Regions from separate parts of the Pseudomonas sp. E1BtOHC1 genome, predicted to be linked through region 1. Evidence: predicted binding sites of a transcription regulator. Region 1 holds the regulator's gene; each other region holds the start of a gene.

Region 1 (3,462 bases):
CGGCCAGGCGCGCCAAGGCGGCCAGCAGTTCCGGTGTCGCGGCAGTAATTTCGGTGCGCTCACGGACCTGGCTGAACATGCCGTTCACCGCGTCCAGAGCCTCAAGCACCACGTCCATCAGTTCCGAGTCGACTCGCCGCTCACCCTTGCGCAGGATGTCGAAGACGTTCTCGGCGATGTGGCAGCACTCCACCAGCTCATTGAGCTGGAGGAAGCCGGCGCCCCCTTTAACAGTGTGAAAACCGCGAAAAATTGCATTGAGCAAGTCCGCATCATCTGGCCGGCTTTCCAGCTCGACCAGTTGTTCGGACAGTTGCTCTAGAATCTCGCCGGCCTCAACCAGGAAATCCTGAAGGATCTCTTCATCGGCGCCGAAGCTCATTAATGGGTGCTCCTAGAATCCAAGGCTGGAAAGCAAATCGTCTACATCGTCCTGACCGGACATAACGTCTTCCCGTTTATCGGCATGAATCTGCGGACCTTCACCCTTGGCGAGATGTTTTTGCGGATCTTTTTCAGCGAGGATCGATTCACGGTCATGTTCGATGCCGGCGAAACGATCGACCTGGCTGGCCATCAAGACGAGTTTGAGCAGATTGCTTTCGACTTCCGTGACCAACTGGGTCACACGCTTGATCACCTGACCGGTCAGGTCCTGGTAATCCTGCGCCAGCAGAATGTCGTTGAGGTGGCCCGATACGGTGCGGGTTTCCTGCTCGCTGCGCGTCAGGAAACTGTCGACCCGGCGTGCCAGTTCGCGAAACTCTTCAGCGCCGACCTCACGCCGCATAAAGCGCCCCCAGTCTGCGCTCAAGGCCTGGGCTTCAGTGCTCAGGCCGTTGACCAACGGGGTGCTGCTCTCTACCAGGTCCATGGTGCGGTTGGCTGCGGCTTCCGTGAGCCGGACCACATAGGACAGGCGCTCAGTGGCATCCGTGATCTGTGAAACTTCCTCGGCTTGCGGCATGTGCGGGTCAATCTGGAAATTGACGATTGCGCTATGCAGCTCGCGGGTGAGCTTGCCCACTTCCTGATACAGGCCGCGGTCACGGGTCTGATTGAGCTCATGGATCAATTGCACCGCTTCGCCGAACCTGCCCTTTTCAAGGCTTTCGACCAGTTCCAGCGCATGTTTTTTCAGGGTCGACTCAAAGTCGCCCAGTGAAGATTCGTTATGCTCCATAGCTCCCCCGTGGCGGAATGGCTACGCGTCTCAACCGATGCGTTCGAAGATTTTTTCGATCTTCTCTTTCAACGCCTGAGCCGTGAATGGTTTGACGACATAGCCGTTTACGCCGGCCTGGGCAGCTTCGATGATCTGCTCGCGCTTGGCTTCAGCAGTAACCATCAATACCGGCAGGTGCTTGAGTTTTTCATCGGCACGCACGTGGCGCAGCAGGTCGATACCGGTCATGCCCGGCATGTTCCAGTCTGTTACCAGAAAGTCGATGCTCCCGCTGTTGAGTACCGGAATGGCAGTGGTGCCATCGTCGGCCTCGACCGTGTTGGTGAAACCCAGATCACGCAACAGGTTTTTTATGATCCGCCGCATCGTTGAAAAGTCATCAACGATGAGGATTTTCATGTTCTTGTCCAATTCGACCTCCAAGCAGTCTTAAACGCATCCAGCACCTGAACGCGCCATTCAATCAATTCGGCATAACACACAACGACTGCATGGAGCACATACCGCAAGACCGGTGCAGCGCTTGCTTCACCGGTCCTGATCGCAGTGTCCCCACACTGCCTGTCAGCGCGCTCGCCACTCCCCCAAACGCCCCCGCAAGCGGGCTGCGCACTGGCTGTGTAACTGGCTGACCCGCGACTCGCTGACCCCCAGGACCTCACCGATTTCCTTGAGGTTCAGCTCTTCGTCGTAGTACAGCGCCAACACCAGTCGCTCGCGCTCCGGCAAATTGGCAATCGCATCCGCCAACGCAGCCTGGAAGCGTTCATCCTCCAGGTCCCGTGACGGCTCGAGATGAGCACTGGCGCCATCCTCATGCAGCCCTTCATGTTCGCCGTCCTGCAACAGGTCGTCGAAACTGAACAGGCGGCTGCCCAAGGTGTCGTTCAAAATCCCGTAATAATCGTCGAGACTCAATTGAAGTTCGGCCGCAACTTCGTGATCTTTAGCGTCACGACCGGTTTTAGCTTCAATTGCGCGAATGGCATCACTGACCATGCGCGTATTACGGTGCACCGAACGCGGTGCCCAATCGCCTTTGCGAACCTCGTCGAGCATCGCCCCACGGATACGAATACCCGCATAGGTTTCGAAACTCGCCCCCTTGCTCGCGTCGTATTTGGTCGACACTTCGAGCAAACCGATCATCCCGGCCTGAATCAGGTCTTCCACCTGAACACTGGCCGGCAACCGCGCCAGCAGGTGATAGGCAATACGCTTGACCAGGGGCGCGTAGCGCTCGATCAGTTCGTATTGGCTGTCACGTGCCGACTTCTTGTAGAGGTTGTAGCCGCTGGCAGTCATAGCACCGGTCCCGCTGTTTGATGCACTAGCCGCTCGACAAAAAACTCCAGATGCCCGCGTGGGTTCGCTGGCAACGGCCAGGTATCGACTTTTTGCGCGATGGCCTTGAACGCCAATGCACACTTCGAACGAGGAAAGGCTTCATAGACCGCACGCTGCTTTTGCACGGCCTTGCGTACGCTTTCGTCGTAGGGAACTGCGCCGACGTATTGTAAGGCCACGTCCAGGAAGCGATCCGTGACCTTGGTCAATTTTGCAAACAGGTTGCGCCCTTCCTGAGGGCTCTGGGCCATGTTGGCCAAGACCCGGAAACGGTTCATGCCATAGTCGCGGTTGAGCAGTTTGATCAGCGCGTAGGCGTCGGTGATGGAGGTCGGTTCGTCACAGACCACCAGCAACACTTCCTGGGCCGCGCGGACGAAACTGACTACCGAGTCACCAATACCTGCAGCGGTGTCGATCACCAGTACATCGAGATTGTCGCCGATGTCGCTGAAGGCCTGGATCAGACCGGCGTGCTGGGCGGGGCTCAGGTGCACCATGCTTTGGGTACCCGAAGCGGCCGGAACGATGCGAATGCCGCCAGGCCCCTGGAGCAGCACGTCGCGCAGCTCACAGCGCCCTTCGATGACATCCGCCAGGGTGCGCTTGGGGGTCAGACCCAACAGGACATCGACGTTGGCCAGTCCCAGATCGGCGTCCAGCAGCAAGACTCGCCGGCCGAGCTCAGCCAGAGCCAGGGACAAGTTCACTGACACATTAGTCTTGCCGACGCCACCTTTGCCGCCGGTCACCGCAATCACCTGTACGGGATGCATGCTGCCCATGTTCTTTCTTTACCTTGTCTTACTTAGACGGGGCCACATAACTGGCTGCGCGTTCACCATTGGAACAATGCATGGCAGACCATCGATGTAGATACACTGCAATCTATTCATGTCTACCTCAGCCGACCCGCTTGGTCGGGCTGT
Region 2 (3,462 bases), 3.5 Mb from region 1:
GGTGTCGTGGAAGCCGTTGACGAACTCGAAGCCCAGTGCGATCAGCAAGGCCACACCCAGCAGCAGGAACGGGGTCCAGGTGGTGACCGTGGTGCCCAGTTCGTGCATGTCATGCACCAGGCTGTAGGCGGTGAACAGCAAGCCCATGGCCAGCACTGCGAAAAACACTACCAGGGTGAAGGGGCCGGGTTTTTTATCCAGTTGCGGTTTGACGTCGAGGCTGGGGGAAGCGGCAGTCAGGGAAGGGGTGGCCATTACTGGACAATCCTGTTGCGGGAGAGAGTGTCGCCCATGATCGTTGCCAATTGTTACAAGGAGACTGCCTCAGGTCATGGTTTGCGCGATTGAGTGGCTCCGTTGATCCGTTCGAGTCCGCCGCCATCATCGCGGCCATCGCAATCATCGCGTAGGCGCTGGCTTGCCAGCGAAGAGGTCCCTGAGCCAGCCGTCGACCTTGGGCGCGCCTTCGCCGGCAAGCCGGCTCCTACAGGGAGTGTTTCAGTAGTCCTGGCGTTTACGGAAGGCCCAGCGCCCGGCGATCACGGTGAAGGTGGCCACCAGCGCCACCAGAATCCAGAAGCCCTCCGGGTCGCCGGAAAAGGGAATGCCACCCACGTTCATGCCGAAGAAGCCGGCGATGATGTTGATCGGCAGGGCCAGGACCGTGACCACGGTCAGGGTGAACAGGGTGCGGTTGGTCTGTTCATTGAGGTTGGCGGCGATCTCTTCCTGCAGCAGTTTGATCCGCTCCCCGAGGGCGGTGAGGTCGTTGATGATCAGGGCGAACTCTTCGGTGGACTTGCGCAGCTCCTTGACGTCTTCCTTCTGCAACCATTGCGGCGGCCGATTGAGCAGACGCAGCAGGGAGCCCGGTTCCAGGGCCAGCAGCCGTTGCAGACGCACCAGTACCCGACGCATGGCCCCCAGTTCGGCTCGGTTGCTGGAGACCCGGGCCGCCAGCAACTGGTCTTCGATCTGGTCGACGCTGAGGCTGGTTTTACGCACGATCTGGGTCAGCACTTCGCCCTGGTCGCGCAGCAGGTGCACCAGCAGTTCCAGGGGCGAGCGAAAGCGTTCGCCGGCCTTGACCGAGGAGCGCAGCTTGTCCACCGAGTGCAGGGGTTGCAGGCGGGCGCTGATGATCAGGTTGCTGCGTACGCAGACCCACAGGGTGGAGATGTCCGAGGACACCATGCTGCTGAAGTTGAACACCACATCGTTGACCACCGCCAGCAGCGCCGAGTCGACGTGTTCGATGCGGGTCGAGCGCGACCCTTCGTGCAGGGCTTCGAAGAACTCCTCGGGCAATTGCAAGTGGGCCTTCATCCAGCGCTCGCAGGCGGCGTGGGCCAGGTTCAGGTGCAACCAGAGGAATTCGTCGCTGTTGCGCGGCTGTTGCAGGGCTTGCAGGGCCTTGGCTGAATCCAGTTCATGACCCCGTTCGCCGGGCCGAAAGCTAAAACCGTAGAGCAGGCCAAACAGATCGGAATCGCGGTGACTCTGGTCGATGCTGTGGTTCATGGGGTCTCGCAGGAGGGACAGTACCTGGCGCGGGTTTTACAGGTTCACTTGGGCCTCATCATGGCAAGGCTTTTTGACAGTTTTGTGACGTTTCAAAGTGCACAATCCGCGGCGCCATACCAGTGGTCGGCAGCGCTCAAGAATGGATCGCGGATGCCGATCACGCTCACATGCAATACGCATTCGATTTTCCTCGAATGCTCCTGACAGGGAAGTTCGGACCTACGCATGCCCTTAGTGGGCCTGCTCTATCCCTGCCATGAGATCTTCTCGATGTTTTTGCAAAAATCCCTGAGAGCGCAAATTCTTGCCCTGCTGAGCGGTAGCCTGTTTGCGATGCTGTTGATCGCCCTGGCGTGTTTTCACTTGCTGTCCGGTGGCGTGCAGAGCTATCGCGAGCTGATCGAAGGTCCGCTGCGCAGTTCGCAGCTGATCGACGAGGCCAACCTGCAGTTCAAGAGCCAGGTGCAGGAGTGGAAGAACGTGTTGCTGCGGGGCAAGCAGCCCCAGGAACTGAACAAGTACTGGCAGCAGTTCGAAGATCGTCAGCGGGATGTGCAGAACATCCTCGGCCAGTTGGCCCAGACGCCTGGCCTGGATTCGGGCCTCAAGAACCGGGCACAGCGCCTGGCCGAGGAGCACCGTTCGCTCGGCTCGGCCTATCAGAAAGGCCGTGACGCCTATGTGGCCGCAGGCGCCGACCCGAGTGCCGGCGACGCTGCGGTCAAGGGCGTGGACCGTGCCACCAGCGAACAGATGAGCGAGTTGGTGACCGAGTTGCGCAAGCACAGTGACCAGCAGTCCCGGGACATCAGCTCGGCGGCCGATCGTACGGTGTGGCTGGGCATCCTGGTGATGCTGGCTTCCGGTTTGCTGATCGGCCTGCTCAGCCTGTGGCTGGTGAACCGCAGCCTGGTGCAGCCGATCCGCCAGTTGATCGACTACGTCGCCCAGCTCAGCCGTGGTCAGTTCGCCGACCGGGTGGCCAGCGATCGCCAGGACGAACTGGGCAGGCTGGCGGCTGCTGCCAACACCCTGCGTGACTTCCTGGCCCAGACCTTCAGCAGTCTGCAGCGCAGCGCTTCGGACCTGGACAGCTCCAGCGGCGAGCTCAACTCCATTGCCACTTTGATGTCCCAGGGCACCAACGAGCAGTTCAACCGCACCGATCAGGTGGCGACGGCGATGAACGAGATGTCCGCCACGGCCCAGGAAGTGGCGCGCCACGCTGCCGATGCTGCGCGCGCCGCGGATGATGCCGACCAGTCGGCGCAGCAGGGCGAGCAGGTGATGCAGAGCACGATCCACAGCATCACCCAGATGCGTGGCGAGATTGCCAACACGGCCACGGTGATCCGCCGTCTGGAGGCCGACAGCGGGCGTATCGGCAAGGTCCTGGAAGTGATCCAGGGGATCGCCGAGCAGACCAACCTGCTGGCGCTCAACGCTGCCATCGAAGCGGCCCGGGCCGGTGAGGCGGGGCGCGGTTTTGCCGTGGTCGCCGATGAGGTGCGCAGCCTGGCCCAGCGTACTGCGGCGTCCATCATCGAGATCAACCAGATCATCCAGAGCGTGCAGACCGGTGCGGTGGATGCGGCCCAGGCCATCGAGAGCGGCCAGTCCCGCAGCGAGCAGAGTGTGCAGCAGGTGACCGAGGCCGGTGCAATGCTGGAGCGCATCACCGAAGCGGTGGAAGCGATCCGCGACATGAATCGGCAGATCGCCACTGCCGCCGAGGAGCAGACGTCGGTGGCCGAGGACATCTCGCGCAACCTGACCGAGATCACTTCGATTGCCAGTACCAACCTCGACAACGTCCAGCGTACCGAAGCGGCGAGCCGCAACCTGCACGGCCTGTCGGGACAGTTGAACGAAGTCACGGCGCGTCTCGGCGCCTGAGGTCGCTCACCCTGTATGCGGGCCCCAAAGCACAAGGCCGCG
Region 3 (3,462 bases), 2.1 Mb from region 1:
ACAGCAGCAGGCCGGCGACCAGGGCCATGATCCAGGCCAGCCACAGGCCGGCCTGGGTCAGGCGGGCGGCGCCCTCGATGTCTCCGGCGCCCTGACGAATCGCCACCAGGGTGCCTACAGCGGCAATCACGCCGATGCAGAAAATCGAGACAAAGGAATAGCTGGCGGCGCCCAGACCGCCGCCGGCCAGGGCTTCGGGGCTGAGGCGGGCCATCATCAGGGTGTCGGTGAGAACCATCAGCATGTGCGCCAGCTGGGAGGCGATCAGCGGCCCCGCCAGCCGCAGGATGGCCCAGAGTTCGGTACGTGCTGGATGCTGCATGGTCATCAGGCTCGATCAGGGTAAAGTCGGGGAGAGCGCTGATTCTCGGCGCTTCTGGGCCATAGCACAAAGGGATAAAAATACTTGCTGGCATGATAAAAACTCATGCGAACGACTTTCTGGTAGCGTTGCGTCATTCCGCTGCCGGAGCGCATCCATGTCCCGCCGTCTTCCTCCTCTTTATGCCCTGCGTGCCTTTGAAGCAGCGGCGCGGCACAGCTCGTTCACCCGGGCGGCCGAGGAGCTGTCCATTACCCAGAGTGCTGTCAGCCGGCATATCCGCACCCTGGAGGAGCACTTCGCTTGCCGGCTGTTCCAGCGCAGTGGGCGCAATCTGCAACTGACCGAAGCGGCGCGTTTGCTGCTGCCGGGCATCCGCGAGGGCTTCGGTGCCCTGGAGCGGGCCTGCAATACCTTGCGGGCCGAAGACGACATCCTGCGCATGAAGGCGCCGTCGACCCTGACCATGCGCTGGTTGCTGGCGCGCCTCAGCCGTTTCCGCCATCTGCAGCCGGGCAACGAAGTGCAGCTCACCAGTGCCTGGATGGATGTGGATTCCGTGGACTTCAACCAGGAACCCTTCGACTGTGCGGTACTGCTGAGCAACGGACACTTTCCACCGGATTGGGAAGCCAGCTACCTGTTCCCGGAGTTACTGGTCCCGGTGGGCGCTCCGAATCTGCTCGAAGACCTGCCCTGGGATGTGGCGCGGCTGGCGGCCACGGAGTTGTTGCATCCGACTCCTGACCGGCGGGACTGGCGCAGTTGGCTGGAGCAGATGGGGCTCACGGATCAGGTTTCCCTCAAGGGCGGGCAGGTGTTCGACACTCTGGAGCTGGGGATGATTGCGGCGGCTCGGGGCTACGGCGTGTCCATGGGGGACCTGCTGATGGTGGCCGAGGATGTCGCTCAAGGTCGCTTGAGCCTGCCCTGGCCGACTGCCGTCGCCAGCGGCTTGAACTATTACCTGGTGTGGCCCAAGACCCGGCCGGGAGGTGAACGTTTGCGTCGTCTCAGCGACTTTCTCCAGGGTGAGGTCGAGGCGATGCAATTGCCTGCGGTAGAGCGCCTGGGCTGAAACGTTGAAGCACCCGGCCGGCAAGGTTGTGCACATATCCTTGCAAGACGCTCAAGTATTGCCCGGCGCCGCCGAATCCTAGGACATGGAACCAGCGTTCAGGAAGGTCCTAATTACTAAAAACACTTAGAAATATTGTTGCCGAGCGTGCCACTCGATCAGGATGATCCGCCTTCTCGGCCAGGAGCCATCATGTCCCAACCCCGTGCCCGGATAGCCTCCCAGCTAGGGCTTGCCCTTGCCCTGATACTCGCCCTGGTGATCAGCGGCAGTACCCTGTTTGCCCTGCGTTCTCTGGATTCGGCGAATCTCGACACCCGAGAAGAGCACTTGGCCAGCGAAGCGCGCCTGCTGGCGGACCAGCTCAACACCTTTCACAGCAGCCTGCGCGAAAGCACCCAGCGCCTCAGTGGCTTGTTTGAAAACCGCTTCAGCAGCGGCATGAGCCTGCATCCCGAACAACCGGTGACAGTGGCTGGGGTCCAGACCCCCGGGCTGCACCTGGGGGACATGGTGCTGAACAACAACTTCGAGGAAGTGGACGAGTTCAAGCAGATGACCGCCGGGGTGGCGACCCTGTTCGTGCGCAGCGGCGACGACTTCATTCGGGTCAGTACCTCCCTGAGCAAACAGGACGGCAGCCGGGCCATTGGCACCTTGCTCGACCACGCCCACCCGGCCTATCAGAAACTCATGGCGGGGCAGGGTTATGTTGGCCGGGCGCTGTTGTTCGAGCGCTTCTACATGACCCAGTACACCCCGGTGCTGGATCGTGCCGGCAAGGTGATTGCCGTGCTGTTCGTTGGTTTTGACTACACCGATGCGCAGAATGCCCAGTTCGACAATCTCAAGCGCTTCCGCATCGGACAGAGCGGCTCCCTGGCCTTGCTGGACGAGCAGCACAAGTGGCTGGTGCCGCCGGCGGGCGTGCAAGGCCTGGATCAGGCCGCGCAGGTCATGACCGATGCGGCGAAGGAGCCGGGCAAGGGGCGCTTCTGGAGCGACCAGGGCGAAGACTTCTACAGCCTGGCGGTGCCTTTTGCCGGTGGGCCCTGGGCGGTGGTGGCGAGCATGCCCAAGGCCGAGATCCGGGCGGTGACCTGGAGCGTCGGTATCCGTCTGGTGATCGGCAGCCTGTTGGCGATGTTGCTGGCGGTGGGCGCCACGGTCTGGCTGCTGCGCAGCAAGCTGGCACCCTTGAGTGATCTGGTGCGTCAGGCCCAGGCCCTGGGCGGTGGCGACCTGAGTGCGCGGTTGAATGTATCCAGCCACGATGAGATCGGCCAACTGGCTCGTAGCTTCAACCAGATGGGTGAAGCCTTGTCGACCATGGTCGAGCACATCCGCCGTTCTGCCGCTGAGGTCAACGGCCGGGCCCAGGCCTTGTCCGGCCTGTCCAGCGGTGCCTATGAGGGCATGGAGCAGCAGTCGGGCGAGATCACCAGCATGGCGGGGGCGGTGGAGGAGTTCAGCGCCACGTCGCTGAACATCGCTGACAATATGGGCAGCACTCAGCGCCTGGCCCAGGAAAACGCCCAGCAAACCCACATCGGCCGCGAGTCCATGGAACAGGCGTCATCGTCCCTTGAGCAGATTGCCGGGGCGCTCAACAGCACGGCTACGGTGATCAATACCCTGGGCCAACGCTCCCAGGAGATCGGCGGAATTGTCGGGGTGATCACTGCGATTGCCGACCAGACCAACCTGCTCGCTCTCAACGCCGCCATTGAGGCGGCCCGTGCCGGCGAGCAGGGTCGCGGCTTCGCCGTGGTGGCGGATGAGGTACGCAACCTGGCGTCGCGTACCCGCGAGGCCACGGACGAAATCTCGCAGATGATCAACAGCATCCAGCAGGAAACCGGCCACGCCATCGAAACCATGGAGCAGGGCAACCGACTGATGCAGGAAGGCTTGTCGCGCAACGCCGACGTGGCTTCGGCCCTGGCTCTGATCGACGAGCAGAGCCGCAGCGCCGGCGAGCAGTTCGCCGCCATCACCACGGCCACCCAGGAGCAGAGCAGCACCGCCACGGTGCTCAGCAGCAACCTGCAGAGCATTGCCC
Region 4 (3,462 bases), 1.3 Mb from region 1:
AGCAACGGATGAACAGCTACCGTTCGATCCTCGCCAGCCTGCCAGACAGCAGCTACTGAACCCACCGCCGTAGAAACAACAAGGCCGCGATCTTCGCGGCCTTGTTGTGTGTCACCTGACAGTTCCCGGTGCGGCCGCTGGGGTCGCAGGCTGGGACGCCGGCGCAACCGGCTTGGGAGCCGGCGCCTGGCCGGCCGATCCCTGCTCATCCATCTTCAATACACCATCCTCGAAGATGTTCATGCGCTGGCGCACTTCATGGGCTGGCAATGGCTCGCTGCCCGGCGGCAAGGCATTCGGATCCGCCGCCGCACCCGGCACTTCACCTGGCGCCCCACTCCCCTGATTGGGCACTGGAGCGTTGGGATCCGTCTGCTCGCCTTCAATGGCGCGCTGGGCCTTCTTGGTCAGCACCACAATGTCGATCCGCCGGTTGACCGGGTTGAACGGATTCTTGCGGTCGAACAGCGCCGAGGAGGCAAAGCCCACCACCCGCGCCACTTGTGGATCGGGATAACCGCCAGCCACCAGAGCCCGACGCGCAGCGTTGGCACGGTTGGCGGACAGTTCCCAGTTGCCGAACTCACCGCTGCCGGCATAAGGCGTGGCATCGGTATGGCCGCTGATGCTGATCTTGTTCGGCACCGCCTTGATGGTGTCGGCCATGGCCAGCAGGATGTCTTCGAAATACGGCTTCAGACGGGCGCTGCCAGAGTCGAACATCGGCCGGTTCTCGGCATCCATGATCTGGATCCGCAAGCCGTCCGGAGTGATTTCGAAGAGGATCTGATCCTTGAACTTCTGCAGCTGGGGATTCTCTTCAACCTTGTTCTGCAACTCTTGCAGCAGCAGTTCGAGACGCTCGCGCTCAACCTGCTCGGCCATGCCCTCCACCTGATCGGCATCCACCGTGACCTTGTCCGGCTGCGGCTGGGACTTGATCTCGGGGTTGAGGGTGTTGTCCGGCGCCAGCTCAGGAGAGCCGCCCAGGTCGATGATGTAGGGCGTGCCGCTTTCCGAGAAGCCGATCGGGTCCTTGAAGTAACCGGCGATGGCGATCTTCTGTTCCGGGGTCGCGGTGGACAAGAGCCACAGCACCAGGAAGAACGCCATCATCGCCGTGGCGAAGTCGGCGAAGGCGATTTTCCAGGCGCCCCCGTGATGTCCGCCAGCGAAGCGCTTGACGCGCTTGATGATAATCGGCTGATTATTTTCCATGACTTAGCGACCGCGAACCGCTTGTTCCAGCTCGGCGAAGCTAGGACGGTGCGCCGGGTACAGAACCTTGCGCCCAAACTCCACCGCCAGGGACGGCGGCATGCCGGAAGCCGAAGCTACCAGGGACGCCTTGATGGCTTCGTAGACGTTCAGTTCTTCCTTGGCATCGTGGGCCAGGGAATGGGCCAGCGGGCCGAAGAAACCATAGGCCGCGAGAATACCGAAGAAGGTACCTACCAGCGCCGCACCTACGTGCAGGCCGATGGACTTCTGGTCGCCGTCGCCCAGGGAGGCCATAGTCACCACGATCCCCAGTACCGCCGCAACGATACCGAAGCCCGGCATGCCGTCGGCAATCCCGTTGACCGCATGAGAAGGATGCTCAAGGTCTTCCTTGAGGCTGAACAGCTCCATGTCGAACAGGCCTTCCAGCTCGTGGGGAGCCATGTTGCCGGAGGACATGATGCGCAGGTAGTCACAGACAAAAGCGGTCATGCGTTCGTCTTTGAGCACTGCCGGATACTTGGCGAAAATCGGGCTGGCGGCAGCGTCCTCGATGTCCCCTTCGATGGCCATCATGCCTTCGCGACGACTTTTATTGAGGATCTCGTAGATCAGACCCAGCACTTCCAGATAGAAGGTGTGGGTGAAGCGCGAGCTGAACATGCCCAGGGATTTCTTGACGACGTGCATCGTCATGTAGCCCGGGTTGGCCTGGAGGAATGCGCCAAAGGCAGCACCGCCAATGATCAGAACCTCGAAGGGCTGGATCAGTGCCGCGATTTTGCCGTGTGAAAGCACGTATCCGCCGAGCACGCTCGCGAATACGACGATGATGCCGATAATTTTAGCCATAGGTAGGAGAGTACTTATTGAGTCGGGTTCAAGGTCATATTCGGAAGTTCTTAAAACTCTTCTTCTACTTATCGGCAAAACTGCGCCAGACTATAGCCAGTTAAGGCGAAAAGCCAGTTTGGCCCGCTCTGGGCGTGTTCACAGCAGACGATGATTGCGCCCGACCATGTCTAATGAAACCAACGTCCCACATTCCCCGCCCGCCTCTCTCGACGCCTGGGTAAAGCTCCTCAATGGCGTGCGCTTGCCCGTGCCGCAAGCCAGTCATGATCGAGTGTGCAAAGCCATCGCCAACAATCGCAGTTCGCTACGCGACATTGCCGAACTGATGCAAAACAGCCCGGCGCTGGCCTTGAGCGTGATCCGCGAAGCCAATCGACACTCCCACGGCAGCATGAGCGAACCGGCAGAAAACCTGGAGGTCGCGGTCAACCGCCTGGGACTCAAGCGCACCGAAGAACTGCTCGAGCAACTGCCCACCCTGCCAGAGCAACAGATCCCCCAGGCACTGCGTCAGTTGCAACTGATCAGCCAGCACGCCACCCAGCAAGCCAACGGTTTTTTCGCCGGGCGCCTGGCACGACTGTGGCAGGACATTCACTGGGGCAGCCTGCTGTTTCTCTCGCCACTGTGGGCCATGGCCCTGGTCTACCCCAAGCTCGTGGAAGAATGGGAACTGCGGGTCATCTATAAGCACGAGTCGGCTCGCCAGGTAGAAATGCAACTGTTCGGCGTTCGGCTGATGGAGTTGTGCCAGGCCCTGGTCCATGCCTGGCATCTGCCGATCTGGGTGCAGCAGGGTTATCGCCTGCTGACCCAGGAGCAGCATCAACTGGCCAAGGTCATGCTGATCGCCCGCGACAGCGAACATCCGCTGCGCCAGCAACAACGCCTGGATGCGGACCCGGACCTGCAGCGCTGGCTGAACCAGCCGGCCAACTGCGTCCTGCTGGCCAACGGCCTGGCCCTGGCGGCGCAGCACTCCTGGAACAACGCTCATGGCCGACGCTGGCAAAACCTCACCGGCCTGTACCTGCAAATGCCGGTCGCACAGGTCCAGCAACAGCTGCACCAGCAGGCGGCAACCAGCGCCCGCAATGACAGCCAGCCCGATCTCTGGCACCCGGCCCAGGCCCTGATCTGGCCCTGGGATGTGCGGCGCCTGCACAACGGTGAACAGCCGGCACCGGCTCCGACAGCCGAGGAGCTGGCCAAATGGCGCAAGCTCTGCGGCGAACTTCTACTGGAGCCCAGCCCCTTCACCAATGCCGTGCACCTCACCGGCTTTGCCCGAGATGCCCTGGTGGCCTGCGGCATGCATCGAGTGCTGCTACTGATGGTCGACCGCAGCCAGAGCCACCTGCGGGTGCAGCAACTGTATGGTCTGCC

Evidence for each region. The regulator FliA, encoded in region 1, starts transcription of late flagellar genes. The targets are predictions, from matches to a motif close to CTAAAGTTTNNNNNNNNNNNGCCGNTAA.
Region 2: the regulator FliA is predicted to act here: its motif matches at 1,657-1,684, upstream of ACSSVC_RS27710 (methyl-accepting chemotaxis protein).
Region 3: the regulator FliA is predicted to act here: its motif matches at 1,451-1,478, upstream of ACSSVC_RS02700 (methyl-accepting chemotaxis protein).
Region 4: the regulator FliA is predicted to act here: its motif matches at 2,142-2,169, upstream of motA (flagellar motor stator protein MotA).

The regions. Positions count from the first base shown of each region.
Region 1 covers NZ_CP196023.1:2,685,327-2,688,788, reverse strand. The annotation lists gene ACSSVC_RS12330 (chemotaxis protein CheA) at 1-382, opposite strand, end outside; gene ACSSVC_RS12325 (protein phosphatase CheZ) at 395-1,183, opposite strand; gene ACSSVC_RS12320 (chemotaxis response regulator CheY) at 1,214-1,585, opposite strand; gene fliA (RNA polymerase sigma factor FliA) at 1,751-2,491, opposite strand; gene fleN (flagellar synthesis regulator FleN) at 2,488-3,318, opposite strand; gene flhF (flagellar biosynthesis GTPase FlhF) at 3,437-3,462, opposite strand, start outside.
Region 2 covers NZ_CP196023.1:6,148,664-6,152,125, reverse strand. The annotation lists gene ACSSVC_RS27720 (inorganic phosphate transporter) at 1-255, opposite strand, end outside; gene ACSSVC_RS27715 (transporter) at 499-1,521, opposite strand; gene ACSSVC_RS27710 (methyl-accepting chemotaxis protein) at 1,795-3,420, shown strand.
Region 3 covers NZ_CP196023.1:571,700-575,161, reverse strand. The annotation lists gene ACSSVC_RS02710 (NorM family multidrug efflux MATE transporter) at 1-322, opposite strand, end outside; gene ACSSVC_RS02705 (LysR substrate-binding domain-containing protein) at 480-1,400, shown strand; gene ACSSVC_RS02700 (methyl-accepting chemotaxis protein) at 1,593-3,462, shown strand, end outside.
Region 4 covers NZ_CP196023.1:1,430,800-1,434,261, reverse strand. The annotation lists gene rsgA (small ribosomal subunit biogenesis GTPase RsgA) at 1-59, shown strand, start outside; gene motB (flagellar motor protein MotB) at 112-1,218, opposite strand; gene motA (flagellar motor stator protein MotA) at 1,222-2,073, opposite strand; gene ACSSVC_RS06570 (HDOD domain-containing protein) at 2,240-3,462, shown strand, end outside.